Regions from separate parts of the Dactylosporangium sp. CA-152071 genome, predicted to be linked through region 4. Evidence: riboswitches for the same ligand, from Rfam matches in the RefSeq annotation. Region 4 holds a riboswitch; each other region holds the start of a gene.
What was found. A riboswitch is a leader RNA that binds a small molecule or an ion and turns the genes downstream of it on or off. The one in region 4 is predicted to bind cyclic di-AMP.
Positions count from the first base shown of each region.

Region 1: linked by a shared signal. The riboswitch ahead of ACQEVZ_RS41140 (NlpC/P60 family protein) and the one ahead of ACQEVZ_RS34325 (hypothetical protein) in region 4 are both predicted to bind cyclic di-AMP.
Region 2: linked by a shared signal. The riboswitch ahead of ACQEVZ_RS26105 (C40 family peptidase) and the one ahead of ACQEVZ_RS34325 (hypothetical protein) in region 4 are both predicted to bind cyclic di-AMP.
Region 3: linked by a shared signal. The riboswitch ahead of ACQEVZ_RS38540 (C39 family peptidase) and the one ahead of ACQEVZ_RS34325 (hypothetical protein) in region 4 are both predicted to bind cyclic di-AMP.

Region 1 is NZ_JBNJMZ010000002.1:233,955-237,153, forward strand. Features, by position in the region: gene ACQEVZ_RS41130 (ADP-ribosylglycohydrolase family protein) at 1-94, opposite strand, end outside; gene ACQEVZ_RS41135 (VOC family protein) at 205-609, opposite strand; gene ACQEVZ_RS41140 (NlpC/P60 family protein) at 633-1,622, opposite strand; cyclic di-AMP (ydaO/yuaA leader) riboswitch at 1,630-1,809, opposite strand; gene ACQEVZ_RS41145 (MFS transporter) at 1,931-3,187, opposite strand.
Region 2 is NZ_JBNJMZ010000001.1:5,827,257-5,830,455, forward strand. Features, by position in the region: gene ACQEVZ_RS26090 (pyridoxamine 5'-phosphate oxidase) at 1-1, opposite strand, end outside; gene ACQEVZ_RS26095 (MarR family winged helix-turn-helix transcriptional regulator) at 68-523, shown strand; gene dcd (dCTP deaminase) at 533-1,111, shown strand; gene ACQEVZ_RS26105 (C40 family peptidase) at 1,137-2,108, opposite strand; cyclic di-AMP (ydaO/yuaA leader) riboswitch at 2,118-2,250, opposite strand; gene ACQEVZ_RS26110 (LamG-like jellyroll fold domain-containing protein) at 2,347-2,940, opposite strand.
Region 3 is NZ_JBNJMZ010000001.1:8,534,290-8,537,488, reverse strand. Features, by position in the region: gene ACQEVZ_RS38545 (transglycosylase domain-containing protein) at 1-833, shown strand, start outside; gene ACQEVZ_RS38540 (C39 family peptidase) at 856-1,710, opposite strand; cyclic di-AMP (ydaO/yuaA leader) riboswitch at 1,897-2,039, opposite strand; gene ACQEVZ_RS38535 (hypothetical protein) at 2,318-3,166, shown strand.
Region 4 is NZ_JBNJMZ010000001.1:7,613,072-7,616,270, reverse strand. Features, by position in the region: gene ACQEVZ_RS34330 (polyprenyl synthetase family protein) at 1-1,198, shown strand, start outside; gene ACQEVZ_RS34325 (hypothetical protein) at 1,309-2,049, opposite strand; cyclic di-AMP (ydaO/yuaA leader) riboswitch at 2,200-2,342, opposite strand; gene ACQEVZ_RS34320 (diguanylate cyclase domain-containing protein) at 2,389-3,199, opposite strand, start outside.

The DNA of each region.
Region 1 (3,199 bases), on a different contig from region 4:
GGTCGGCGGGCCGGAAGAACCAGGTCTCGCCGAACGCGTCGCCCAGCGCCGTCCCGTGCAACGAGCGGGTCGCGGCGTCGACGTCGGTGATCACCGTCCGATCGTGGCAGCCGGTCACCGCGCCTGTCGAACCGTTTCCGCGCACCACCCGCCGCGCCGTGCAGCCGGGCGGCCGGGCGGTTGGGTGCACGGACAGGCCGGCGGTCAGGCGAAGTCGGCCGCGGTCATGCCCTCCGGATGGCCGGGAGGCCACTGTACGAGCTCGATGCGGTACCCGTCGGGATCGGTGAGCCAGGACGTGGCCATGCCCTCGCCGTGGTCGGTCGGCGGCTCGGCCGCGATGCCCCTGCCGGCCAGGTCGGCGACCGTGGTGCCGAGGTCGCCGACCTGGACGACGAGATGGTTGACGGCGCCGGTGTCGGCGACCGGCCGGGCGGGGTCGTGCACCAGCTCGAGGCTGACGAACGGGTCGCCGGGCAGCTGCAGCAGCGTCAGGCTGCCGAACCCGGTCTCCGGGACGTGGCCGACCTTCGCGTAGCCGACCGCGGTGTAGAACGCGAGCGAGCGCTCCAGATCCGTGACCCGCAGCCCGAGGTGCAACATGCGCATGCCCGGCAGGCTACCGTCCGTGACTACGCGACCCTGCCGTAGCCGTACAGCGTGTCGATGTCGACGGGAGCGACCTTGACGACCGTGCGGCTGTTCGGGGCGTGGATGATCTGGTTGTTGCCGATGTAGATGCCCACGTGCCCGAGGCCGTTGTAGAACACCAGGTCGCCGGGGGCGAGCTGGCTGCGGGAGATGTGGCGGACCTTCGACCACTGCTGCGCGGCGTTGTGCGGCAGCGTCACGCCGGCCGCCTTCCACGCCATCATGGTCAGGCCCGAGCAGTCGAACGTGTTCGGTCCGGCCGCGCCCCACACGTACTTCTTGCCGAGCTGCGCCCAGGCGTAGTTGACGGCCTTGCCCGCGTTGCCGGACACGGCCGGTGGCTTGGCCGGGGTCGTCGCCGGGGGAGGGGTGGTGGTCTTGACCTTCGCCGCGGCGGCGGCCGCCTCGGCCTTGGCCTGCAGCGCGTCGAGGCGGGCGATGTCACCCTCGATCTTCTTGCGGCGGGTCTCCAGCTCCGTCTTCTGCTGGCTCTGCGCGGCGAGGGTCTCGTCCAGGCGCCGCTGCTCGGTGTCGAGCGCGCCCTTCGCCGCCGTGTACGCGGCCAGGTCCCGCTGCTGGCTGTGCGAGATCTGCTGGAGGGTGCCGACGCGGGCGGTGAGCGTGTCGGTCGACGTCGCCCCCAGCATCAGTGACAGGGTGCCGAGGTTGCCCCCGGTCTTGTACGCGTTGACCGCGAGCGCCGAGGCGTTGTCCTGCGCCGTCGCCATGGTCGCCTGCAGCGGCGCCATGTCGGCCCGGAGCTTCGTGATCGCCGCCTGGGTGGTGTCCAGGTCGCCGTTGACCTTGTTGTACAGCTCGACGACGTGCTCGACCTCTTGGTTGCCCTTGTCGATCTGGGCCTGGAGCTCCTGCGGCGTCGGGTCCGCCTGCGCGGCGCAGGCCGGGGCGATCATGGCCGCCACCGCCAGCGCGACGACCGAGGCGCGGAGCGTCGTACGTCCGTTGAACACGGCACAGTCCTTCTTCGCTGACCGCCTACCGGGTTAGCTGACGGATTCGGGCGAGAAGAAGGCGCGCCCTACCGCGCCCCGGTGTGGCGGGAGCGGATTCACCCCAGGGGGAAGCCCCGATTGGTTCCCCGGCTCACCGGCCGCACGCATCGAGCCCGCGCGACCGACAACTCGGCGGTGGCTGCCCGGCCACCCCGGCGGGGCGGGCGATGTCCGGCAGGCCGGCCCAAACGTAACGCCGGACCACACTGCCGGCGCTCGATCTAAGCCACACTTAACGTAGACACAAGACTGACCTGCCCGGATCGTCACCGGTGGCGGTCGGTGGAGCGGGCCATGACGGCCAGGCCGGCGACGGCCAGCAGGGCGAGGGCGGCCGGGATGAGGAACACCCGCGGGAGCCCGATGGCGGCGGCGCCGGTGCCGCCGGCCGCACCGCCGAGGGCGGAGGCGAGCGCGGTTGAGCTCATGAAGATCGCGGACGCGGTGGCGACGGCGGTCGGCAGGAGCCGCTGGGCGACGATGATGCCGAGCGTGGCGAAGACGCCCCACACGCAGCCCATGAGGATCTGCCCGGCGAACAGCCCGGCGGCGTTGCCGGTGACGGCGAAGCAGACGTTGGCGGCCACGCCGAACCCGGCGCCGAGGACCATCAGCTCCATCATGCCGGTCCGGCGGGCCACGACCACGGCGACGGGCATCAGCACGATCTCGACCAGCGGCTGGATGCCGATGACCGCGCCGCTGAGGCCGGCCGGGAAGTGCAGCTGGTCGTTCATGTACAGCGGGAGGTACGCGTACTTGACGGGCTCGCCGGCGTACACGAGGACGTAGAGGCCGGTGAACGCCAGCAGCGGCAGCATCGCCCGCAGGCCGGGGCCCCGGTGGCCGGCCCCCGGCGCGTCGCCGGGTCCGGCCGGTGCCGCCGGTGCTGTCCGGAGCGCGCCGAGCGGCACGATCTGGGCGAGCGTGCAGACCGCCGTGGCGACCAGCATGGTGCGCAGCGACGTCTGCGCCGCCAGGAACGACCCGGCCACCGGGCCGACGACCCAGCCGCCGGTCAGGGCCATCCGCACGACGGCGACCACCCCGTCGTTGTTCGGGCCGGGGTGCGCCTTGAGCTCGTCGTGGACGGCGGCGAAGAGCTGCGACGTCGCGGCGCCGCCGAACCCGCCGACGACGGCGCTGATGACGTAGGGCATCCACAGCTCGGTCGAGTACGCGATGCCGATCCAGCCCACGAACCCGGCGGCGGCGCAGACGCGGAACAGCCCGAGACGGCGCCCGGTGCGGTCGGACCGCCGGCCGACCAGGAATCCGGCAACGGGCGCGGCCAGGTTCGTCAGGTAGAACAGCCCCGCCGCGGTCAGGGAGGCGTGCAGGTCGTTGACCAGGAACGTCGCGATCTGCGGGGCGGCGGCGGAGAAGCCGAGCGCGGACAGGAACACCGCGAGCGTGGCGCCCCGGTAGAGCGGTGACGCGAGGGTCAGCCGCAGCGCCGACGCGTGCGCCGTGGGCTTGTCGAGCGCCGGATCCGCCGGCTCGACCTGCTCGGGAAGGACCATGTCGCCGTGCCT
Region 2 (3,199 bases), 1.8 Mb from region 4:
TGCCTCCAATTTACTCGTACACGTGTACGAAAAGTGTGTGATTCCACGAATGAAGGACAATGACCCTGTGGGTGATGCGAGCGGCGAGCTGATCGACCTGCTGAGGAAGTTCAACCTCGAGGCCGACCGGTTCCTGGAGGTGTTCACCCGCCGGCACGGGCTGCACCGCACGGACATGAACGCCGTGGCGTACATCTGGCGGGCGACGGAGGAGCAGCAGCCGCTGACGCCCGGGGAGCTGGCCAGGACACTGCGGCTGAGCCCGGCGGCGACGACCGCGTTGCTGGACCGGTTGGAGAAGGCCGGGCACGTCGAGCGGCGGCACGACATGGAGGACCGGCGTCGCGTACACCTCGTGATGCAGCCGCCGGCGAAGGCCTTGGCGCAGGAGTTCTTCGCGCCGCTCGGGCAACACATCCGGGAGGCGCTCGCGGAGTTCGACGAGCACGATCTGGAAGCCACGAAGCGGGTCATCGAGGCAGTCCGAGGGGCCACCGCGAAAGCCACGAACCAAACCACATAGGGTCAGGACGTGCTGCTCTCCGACCGTGACCTGACCAAAGAGCTCGCCGACGGCCAGTTGCGGCTCGAGCCGTTCGACAAGGACCTGGTCCAGCCGTCGAGCATCGACGTGCGGCTCGACCGGTGGTTCAGGGTGTTCAACAACCACCTGTACACCCACATCGACCCGGCGATCCAGCAGGACGACCTCACCGCGATGGTGGAGGTCGACGACGGCCAGCCGTTCGTGCTGCACCCCGGGGAGTTCGTGCTCGCCTCGACGCTGGAGGTGATCAGCCTCGGCGATCAGCTCGCGGGCCGGCTGGAGGGCAAGTCGAGCCTGGGGCGGCTCGGGCTGCTGACGCACTCGACCGCGGGGTTCATCGACCCGGGGTTCTCCGGACACGTGACGCTCGAGCTGTCCAACGTGGCCAATCTGCCGATCATGCTCTGGCCGGGGATGAAGATCGGGCAGCTGTGCATCTTCCGGCTGTCCTCGCCGTCGGAGCACCCGTACGGGTCCGCGGTGTACGGCTCCCGGTACCAGGGCCAGCGCGGCCCGACGGCGAGCCGCTCCCACCAGAACTGGCGGACCTGGCCGACGACGTGAACGCCGGCGGCCAGGTCCCGAAGCCCTAAGCCACTCTGCCGTACCCGGAGATCGGTGCGGTGTCGATCTTCTTCATGCGGACCACGTCGCCGGTGGTCGGGGCGTGGACCATCCAGCCGCCGCCGACGTACATCCCCATGTGGTGCATGTCGCTGTAGAAGAAGACCAGGTCGCCGGCCTTGAGATCGGCTCTGCTGACGCGCTTGGTGTCCGAGTACTGCCACTTGGTGTAGTGCCGCAGCGTGTGGCCGGCCTGCTTCCAGGCGTAGAGCGTGAGGCCCGAGCAGTCGAAGGTGTTGGGGCCCTCGGCCGCCCACACGTACTTCTTGCCGATCTGCTGGCAGGCGACCTGCGCGGCCTTCGCGGCGTCGCCACCGGAGTATTCGACGGGGCAGGCGACGGGGCGCAGCTCGCCGGTCGCGCCACTGGAGCCATACGCCTTCGTGCGCATGTCGTTGAGCGTCTTGATCTCGGCGTTGATGGTGGTTTCCTTCGTCGCCATCTCCGCCTCGGCGGCCTTCTGCTTGGCGATCAGCTCGTCGAGCGGCTTCTTCTGGTCGTCGAGGACCTTCTTGCTGTCCATGACGTCCTTGATGCCCTCGGCCTCGTCCTTGGCCAGCATGTTCAGCATGACGAGCTGCTCGGCGAAGGTGTCCGGCGAGCCGGTCGTCATCAGCGCGTTGAAGCTGGAGACCCGCCCGGTCTTGTACTGCAGGACCGAGAACGCACTCACCCGCAGCAGCGCGTTGTCGACCTGCGCCTGCAGCGGGTCGATCTGGCTCTTCAGCTGCGCCTGCTTCGCCAGGTTGGCCTTCAGCTCGCCCTTGAGCTGGTTGTGCTGCTCGATGATGGGCTCGACTTCATTCCACTTCTTGTCGATCTGCGCTTCGAGCTCGGCGGGCGTCGGGTCGGCGTGAGCGAGTCCGGTGACTCCGACGACGAGCGAGAGACAGCCGAGCGTGGCAACGAGGAGCCGAACCAGACGGTTGGGCCGCATCGAGGGGGCACTCCTTCTTCCAGCCGCCTACCGGGTTAGCTGACGGGTTCGGACGGGAAGGTCGTCCTACCGCAGATCGCGGATTCACCCCGATGACGCAGGTGGGTCCCCGGTTCAAAAATCGACTCGGCGGTGCCGTCTGGCGCACCCGTGGTGGGCGCGGACATCCATCCGACCGGAATTTACGGTATGGCGAGTGACCCAGAGGAGCAAGCGGGTGTCCGATTTAACCGAAAAGTCAGGGCGCCCGAGTGATGAACACATCATCAATTGCACCGGCGAACTGGTCGTTGTTCGCACTGGTTCCCTTACCGCCAATACAGAGTGGATCCGCGTTCACTATGGACAGTGACGGAGGAATGGCCGCCCGACCCCTGGGTTGACCGTCCACGGCCACCGTGAGCAGGGCGTCACTGCGCGAACACTCGATCCGGTGCCATCGCCCGTCAGCCACGCTAAGCGATGCGAGGGCTACGTAAATAGTAGATCCACCCACGCCGACAATCACGCAACTGGGGCGCCCCGCGGCGCCGTCCACCTGCAACTTGAACTGACTGTCACCGACCGAGAACCCTTTTTGCAGAACATTGGCGCCTTTGGAAGTCTCATTGGGCGCGACGAGCACGCTCGCGCCATACGAGAACGCTTCCTGGCCTGGATTGAGGAATTCAGCGGGGCCGCTCTGCAGGATGGCGCGTGCGCAACTCTCCGCACCGTAGTGCTCACACGGCTGGGGAAATCGCACCGCGAGTCCGCCGTTGTGCGGCACGGTCGACAGCTGGCCGCCGGCCCTGCGGACCCGCAGCGGGAGCCGGCCCGCGCCGTCCAGCACCGGTCCCGTGATCCCGCTGTCGAAGCTGTACCGCAGGGCCGTGGCCGAAGGCGCGGCGGCGACGAGCGAGGGCGCGGCCGGGGAAGAGGGGGCAGCCCCGGACACCGTGGCGTGCCCGGGCGAGGGCCGGGCCGACGGCGCGGACTCATGAGGTTGCTGTCGCGTGGGGGAAGCGCAGCCGGCGAGAGGCACGAGCGCAGCCAGGAGGAGGAGCCACGTACGCATAACCGGACATTATGCCGAAATCCGGGAGACAAAA
Region 3 (3,199 bases), 920 kb from region 4:
TCGCCGCGCTCGACGCGGGCATGCCGTTGAGCACCAACTTCAACTCACCGAGCCGGATAGCGACCGTGTGGCCGGCCAGCGGCCCGGGCAGCTGCGGGGGCAGGTGGTGCCCGGGGAACGACTCCCCGAGCTGGATGAACGGGAACCGGACGATGTGGAACGGCTTCGGCCGTTCGGTCAACACCTACTTCGTCTGGCTCGAACAGCAGATCGGCGCGCGCCGCGTGGTCGAGATGGCGCAGCGGCTCGGCATCACGTTCCGCTCCGCCGAGGACGCGGCGATGGCGGCCAAGGCGGACCAGTGGGGAGCGTTCACCCTCGGCGTCGCCTCGACCACACCGCTCGACCTCGCCAACGCCTACGCGGCGGTCGCCGCCGGCGGCCTGTACTGCCAGCCGCTGCCGGTGCTGTCGATCACCGACTCCAACGGCAAACCGGTCGACGCCGCCGCCCCGAAGTGCCGGCAGGCGGTCAGCCCCGACGTGGCGGCCGCCGCGACCGACGCGGCACGGTGCCCGGTCAGCCGGTCCTCGGCGTACGGCAAGTGCGACGGCGGCACGGCGGAGAACGTGTCCGGCATCCTGGGCGGCCGCCCGGTCGCGGGCAAGACCGGCAGCTCCGAGTACAACTCGACCGAGACGTTCGTCGGCTTCACCCCGCAGATCGCGGCGGCCGGCATCGCGGTGAACGTGGACAACCCGAACGACCACGTGGGCAGCGGCGTCTCCGGCTCGGTCAACGCCGCCGTCGCGCAGACCATGGCGAGCGCGCTGCGCGGCCAGCCGGCCCAGGCGTTCCGGCCACCCAGCCGGGTACGCGCACTGGGCCGCTGACCGCGAGCCGCTGACGGCCGTGTCAGGCGGAGTATCCGCGCAGGGCGGTCCAGTGCGCGAGCTTGGCCGTCGTCAGCGTGTAGTACCCGACGCCCAGGGCGTCCGCGGGGTCGGCGATCTTCACCGTCTTGCCGCCGTCGAGGTACCCCACCACCGTGAGGTAGTGGCCGCCCGGGTACGAGTGCGAGTTGCCCTTGTCGTCCACGGTGGAGCCGGCGATGTTGGCGACCACGGCGTAGCCGTTGGTGATCGCGTTGACGACGTCGGCCTGCATCTGGTCGATCTCCGCCTGGGTGGCCGACTGACCGGGGATGAAGTGCGACTTGTAGAAGGAGCTCTTCGTGTACTCGTTGAGCGACCGGGTGGTGTCGTCGGCGGAGTTGGTGCCGTTGACGGTCGTGTGCAGGCTCTGGGCGACCTCGGACTGGGACGGGTACATCGACCGCGCGGTCAGCGCGATCCGGGTCGCCGCCGGGCCGCAGTAGTAGAAGTTCTCCTGCCAGGCGAACCGGTACGCGAGCTCCTTCTCCGCCGGGGCCGCCGGTTTGGTGGGGCTGGCCGGGGCGGCGGGCGGGGCGGGCGTGGCGGGCTTGGACGTCGCCGTACCGGCGGGGGCCTTCGACGGGGCGGAGGCGGCGTCGGGCGCCGCCTGGGTCCGCTGCCGGTCACGCCCGGCCGGACCGACGCCGGTTCCGGACGGATCCGCGGCCGTCACCGACTGCGCGTCGGCCACCGGTGTGGGGGTCGAGGCGTGCACGGCCACGCCGACGGCCGCCGTCACCCCGAGGACCGCCGCGGCGGCCGCGATCGGCAGCACGCGGAAGCGCGACGGGGCGGGGCTCTGGTTCTGGTGCCTGGGTTTGTACAGGTAACTCACGGGTACCTCGACAGACATGCTCGATGACGGCTGCTGTTGCCGGTGCCGGACGTGATCCGGGCAGGGGGGGTGCCACGCCGGCCGAGGGCCGGTGCGGTGACGGTCGGCGACTACCGGGCCGGGCCGAGGGTCGAGGTGCCCGAGGTGCTGCGGCACGGGCGATGCCGGGTCTGTGGCTGCACGGAGTGCTCCTTCCGGTGCCGCCTACCGGGTTAGCTGACGGGTTCGGGCGGGAGGATCGCCCTACCTCGAGGCGCTGGCCCCGTGGATTCACCCCGGTGGTGCTCGGTTCCCCGGCTCGCGCGGACGCGACTCAGCGGATCCGCCGCGGTGTCATCCGAGGTGGGTGACGGCGGGCCGGGCGGATGCGAGGACCATATCGGGGCGCGGGAGGACCCCCGGAACCCCCACGCTGGTCGGCTACCTTGCGTGACGACGGCGTGGCGAACGGCCGGGTGCACGGGCCATCAGCCCGCCGGTCGGTTGCGCCGTGCCCCGGTGCACCTCGCCGACCGCGCCCCGGCCCCGTGCGGCCCGCCCAGTGTCCGGTCGGCAGGTTCGCATGCCCGGCATCACCCCGGATCCGGGGCCTCCCTAGGCTCGCCGGATGCTTCCGGGCGCCGATGATGACCAGCAGCTCAACGGTGCGACCGCACGCGGTCCCCGACACCTGCGCCGCTCCCGGCGGGGGCGGCACGCGACCCGATTCCGGCTGCGCGCACCCGTGCCGGCCGAGATCCGCCGCTACGCCGTGGGCGCCGTCGCGGTCGTGGCGGTCGGCCTGTCCGCGACGCTGTCGGCGTCGGCCGGACCCGCCGCCGTGCCGACAGACAGTGCGGCGTTCGCCGTCGACGCCGAACGCTCGGCGGCCGGCGGGCAGGCCTCACGCAGCCGCACCCGGAAACCCGCCGACAGCGCGAACAAGGCCACGCCGGCACCGACGAAGGCCGCCCCGGCACCGGCGAAGACCACCCCGGCACCCGCCGCCACGCCACCGGCATCGACGGCGGCGCCGTCGCCGACCGTGCACGCGCCCGTCGGCGGGCTGACCCAGGCCGAGATGAACAACGCCGTCGCGATCATCGACGTCGCCCGGCAGCTGAACCTGCCGCGGCGCGCGGCCGTCGTGGGGATCGCCACCGCCCTGCAGGAGAGCCACCTGCGGAACCTCGCGAACCCGAACGTGCCGCAGTCGCTGCAGCACCCCAACGAGGGCGTGGGGTACGACTACGACTCGGTCGGCCTCTTCCAGCAGCGGCCGAGCTGGGGTTCGGTCGACCAGCTGATGAACCCGCACGAGTCCGCCCGCAGGTTCTACGCGGCGCTCGCCCAGATCCCGGGCTGGGAGCAGCAGGCCGTCACCATAGCCGCGCAGATGGTGCAGCGGTCGGCGTTCCCGGACGCCTACGCGAAGTGGGAAGGGCTCGCACAACAGATCGTGGACGCCGTCATGTAGGAATTCCACCGCGCGGGCCCAGGTCCCTCGCAT
Region 4 (3,199 bases):
CGTGCTGCGCACCGTCGACGACGTCCTCGCATGGGCGGAGCTGCTGGTCGGGCCGCCGCTGCGCACCGCCGTCGGGCGCCTCCCGGAGCCGTCGCGCGAGGTGGCCGAGCTGCAGCTCGGCGGGCTCGACGAGGACCCGCCCGCCGCCCGTACGCGCGCCGCACTGACACTCGTCTGCGCGGGCGCCGTCGGTGGTGACCCGCACGACGCGGTGGCGGGCGCCGTCGCGGTGGAGCTGGTGCACCACTGGTCGGGGCTGCAACGGGACCTGTTCGACGGCGACCTGACCCGCCTGCACCGGCCGACCGCCTGGAGCGTGGTGGGGCCGCACCCGGCGACGCTGGGCGGGCAGGCGATGCTGGCGCTCGCGTTCGACGTGGCGGCGACCGGCGACCCGACCAGACGCGTGCCACGCCCGCTGCGCCAGGCCAGCCGCGCCACGCCCGACACCGCGCCGTCCGTGCCGGCTGCGCCGTGCAGGGAGCCGGTGCGGCAGGACCGGGCGACGCGGGACAGGTTCACCGAGCAGCACGGCACCCCCGACCCGTGCACCGACGCGCGGCGGCAGTCCGGGGCGGCGTCCGTCGACCGGGCCGGCGTCCGCATCCTCGGCGACACCGTCCAGCAGCTCCTGCACGGCCAGCACACCGACCTCAGCACGGCCCTGGACGCCGCGCTGCCCCGGCACCGCTCCGGCAACGACCTGCTCCGCACGTGCATCTCCGCGGTCGAGCAGCGCAGTGGCGCCCTCTTCGGCTGCGCGTGCGCTCTCGGGGCGCTCGCAGGCGGCGGCGACCCGGCGCGGGTGGAGCAGCTGCGGCTGTTCGGGGTGCGGCTCGGGCTGGCCGTCCGGTTCGCCGAGGACCTGCAGGGCATCTGGGGCGACCCGGCCGTGACGGGCCGCCCGGCGTTCGCCGACCTGCGCGGCCGCCGCCGCTCGCTGCCGGTCGCCGCCGCCCTCGCCGCGGGCGCCGACGAGCTGGCCGACCTGCTGCACCGCGAGACCCGCCTCAGCGAGGCCGACCTGGAGCGCGCCGCGAAGGTCGTCGAACGCTCCGGCGCCCGCTCCTGGTGCGCCCAGCAGGCCGACGACCTCCTCGCGCAGGCCCTGGTCGCCCTCGACCTGGCGATCCCCGAGCCGGCCGCGGTCGCCGAGCTCGTCGCCCTGGCCCGCTGGGCGACCCGCCACCCGGCCTGACCAACACCCCCGCCGGCGATCCACAAAACCCGCGCCTGACCGGCGGCCCATGAAACCGGCGCCTGACCGGCGCGACCCGAGAAGGCGCGCCGGCCGGGTGCGGGTGAGCGTCAGGAGAGGGCGGCGACCACCTGCTCCGCGCGGGTGGCGTGCTTCTGGTACGCGCCGGGGAACGCCGACCGCTGCACCGCCTGGGCCGCGGCGGTCACGCTCATCCGCTGCCAGCCCTCGACCCGGTTGAGGGCGTTGTAGAAGAGCATCGCGGAGTGGGCGGGGTTCATCAGCTCGGCGACGGTGCCCCAGCCCTGGCTGGCCCGCTGCTGGAAGAGCCCGACCGAGTCGTGGTCGGTCGAGGTGCCGTCGTGCGGCAGCCCGAGGGACGCGGGCACGGCGGAGCTGGCGACGTTGTACAGGTCGCTCTCCTGCATCGCCGTCGCGATCGCCACGACCAGGGCCCGGTCGGGCATGCCCTGCGCCCGGCCCTGCTTGACGATGATCGCGGCGTTGTCCATCTGCCGCTGGTCGAGGCCGGCGACGGGCTTGACGACCGGCGGCGCCGGCGGCACGGGCGCGGCGGGCACCGCGACGGCCAGGGGCCCCGTCGCGGGCGCCGGCGCCGCGTCGGCGGAGGGCGCGGACGACGGCCCCGAAGCGGACAGGGACGACGGCGACGGCCAGGACCAGGCGGCCGCGGACTCGGCATACGCGGGGCCGGTGAACATCGACGCCGGCGAGTCAGCCGGCAGGGTGCCCAGCAGCGTGGCGGACAGGACGGCGACCGAGACGGTGCCGGCCCTGGCGCCGAGCACGGGCACCAGCCGGCGATGTCGCGGGTGGAACTGGCGTGGCAACACCTTCAATATGGGCTTCACTACTGATGTTTCCTTCGTTGGCAGGCAGAAGACATGCGGCATCGGCACGCCGCCCGAGGGCGGCATGCTGGAAGGGGGGAACCAGTGGTGAGGTGTTACGAGGGCGCGCGGGCGGCCGGCATCGACGCAGACTCCTTCCGGTGCCGCCTACCGGGTTAGCTGACGGGTTCGGGCGGGAAGTTTCGCCCTACCGCGGCCAGGCCGCGGATACACCCCAGAGGACGCGCATGGGTCCCCGGCTCGCGAAGATCGCGACTCGACGGCGCCCGCCCGGCAGCACCGATGCGGTGCAGGTCGACCGGAGCGGACTCAACGACCCTACTGGGCCGTCTCGGGCCGGGCCAACCGCAGCAACGGCATACCACCCTGAGCACCCGAACGCTCACCGAACGCCGTCACCCGTCTGGTCACCTCGCCGGCGTGACGACCGCCCTTGACCAGGTACATCGCGCGGTCGGCGGCCCGCAGCGCGGCGCCCGCGTCCTCGACCGTGTCATCGATCACGGCCACGCCGACGCTGACCCTGACCCGCATGATCTGCCCCTGGTGCGTGACGGGTGCGCAGACGGCGCGTTCGAGGCGGTCGACCAGCACGCCGAGGTCACCGGCGGCGACGTTGCCCATGAGGACGACGAACTCGTCGCCGCCGAGGCGCGCGACGGTGTCGGTGGGCCGCACCAGCGACTGGAGGCGCTGCGCGACGGCGACGAGGACCGCGTCGCCGGCCTCGTGGCCGAGGGTGTCGTTGACGATTTTGAAGTCGTCGAGATCGCAGAAGAACAGCACGCTGATCACCTGCTCGGTGCGGGCCCGCCGGATCGCGGCCGCGAGGGGTTCGGCGACGGCCTCGCGGTTGGCCAGGCCGGTCAGCGGGTCGCGGGAGGCCCTGCGCACCAGGTCGGCCTCGGTGGCCTTGCGGCTGGTGATGTCCTGCACCTGCGTGATCGCGAACGCGGGCGACCCGGCGACCACCGACATCGTCGCGGAGATCCAGATCGTCTCGCCGTCGCCGCGGACGCAGCGCACCTCGTAGTCGCGGATCGTGCCGGCGCCGCCGGCGAACACCTCCCGGCTGCGCTCGAAGTCGTCAGGGTGGATGAAGTCGCCGAAGCGCATCGAGACGAGCACG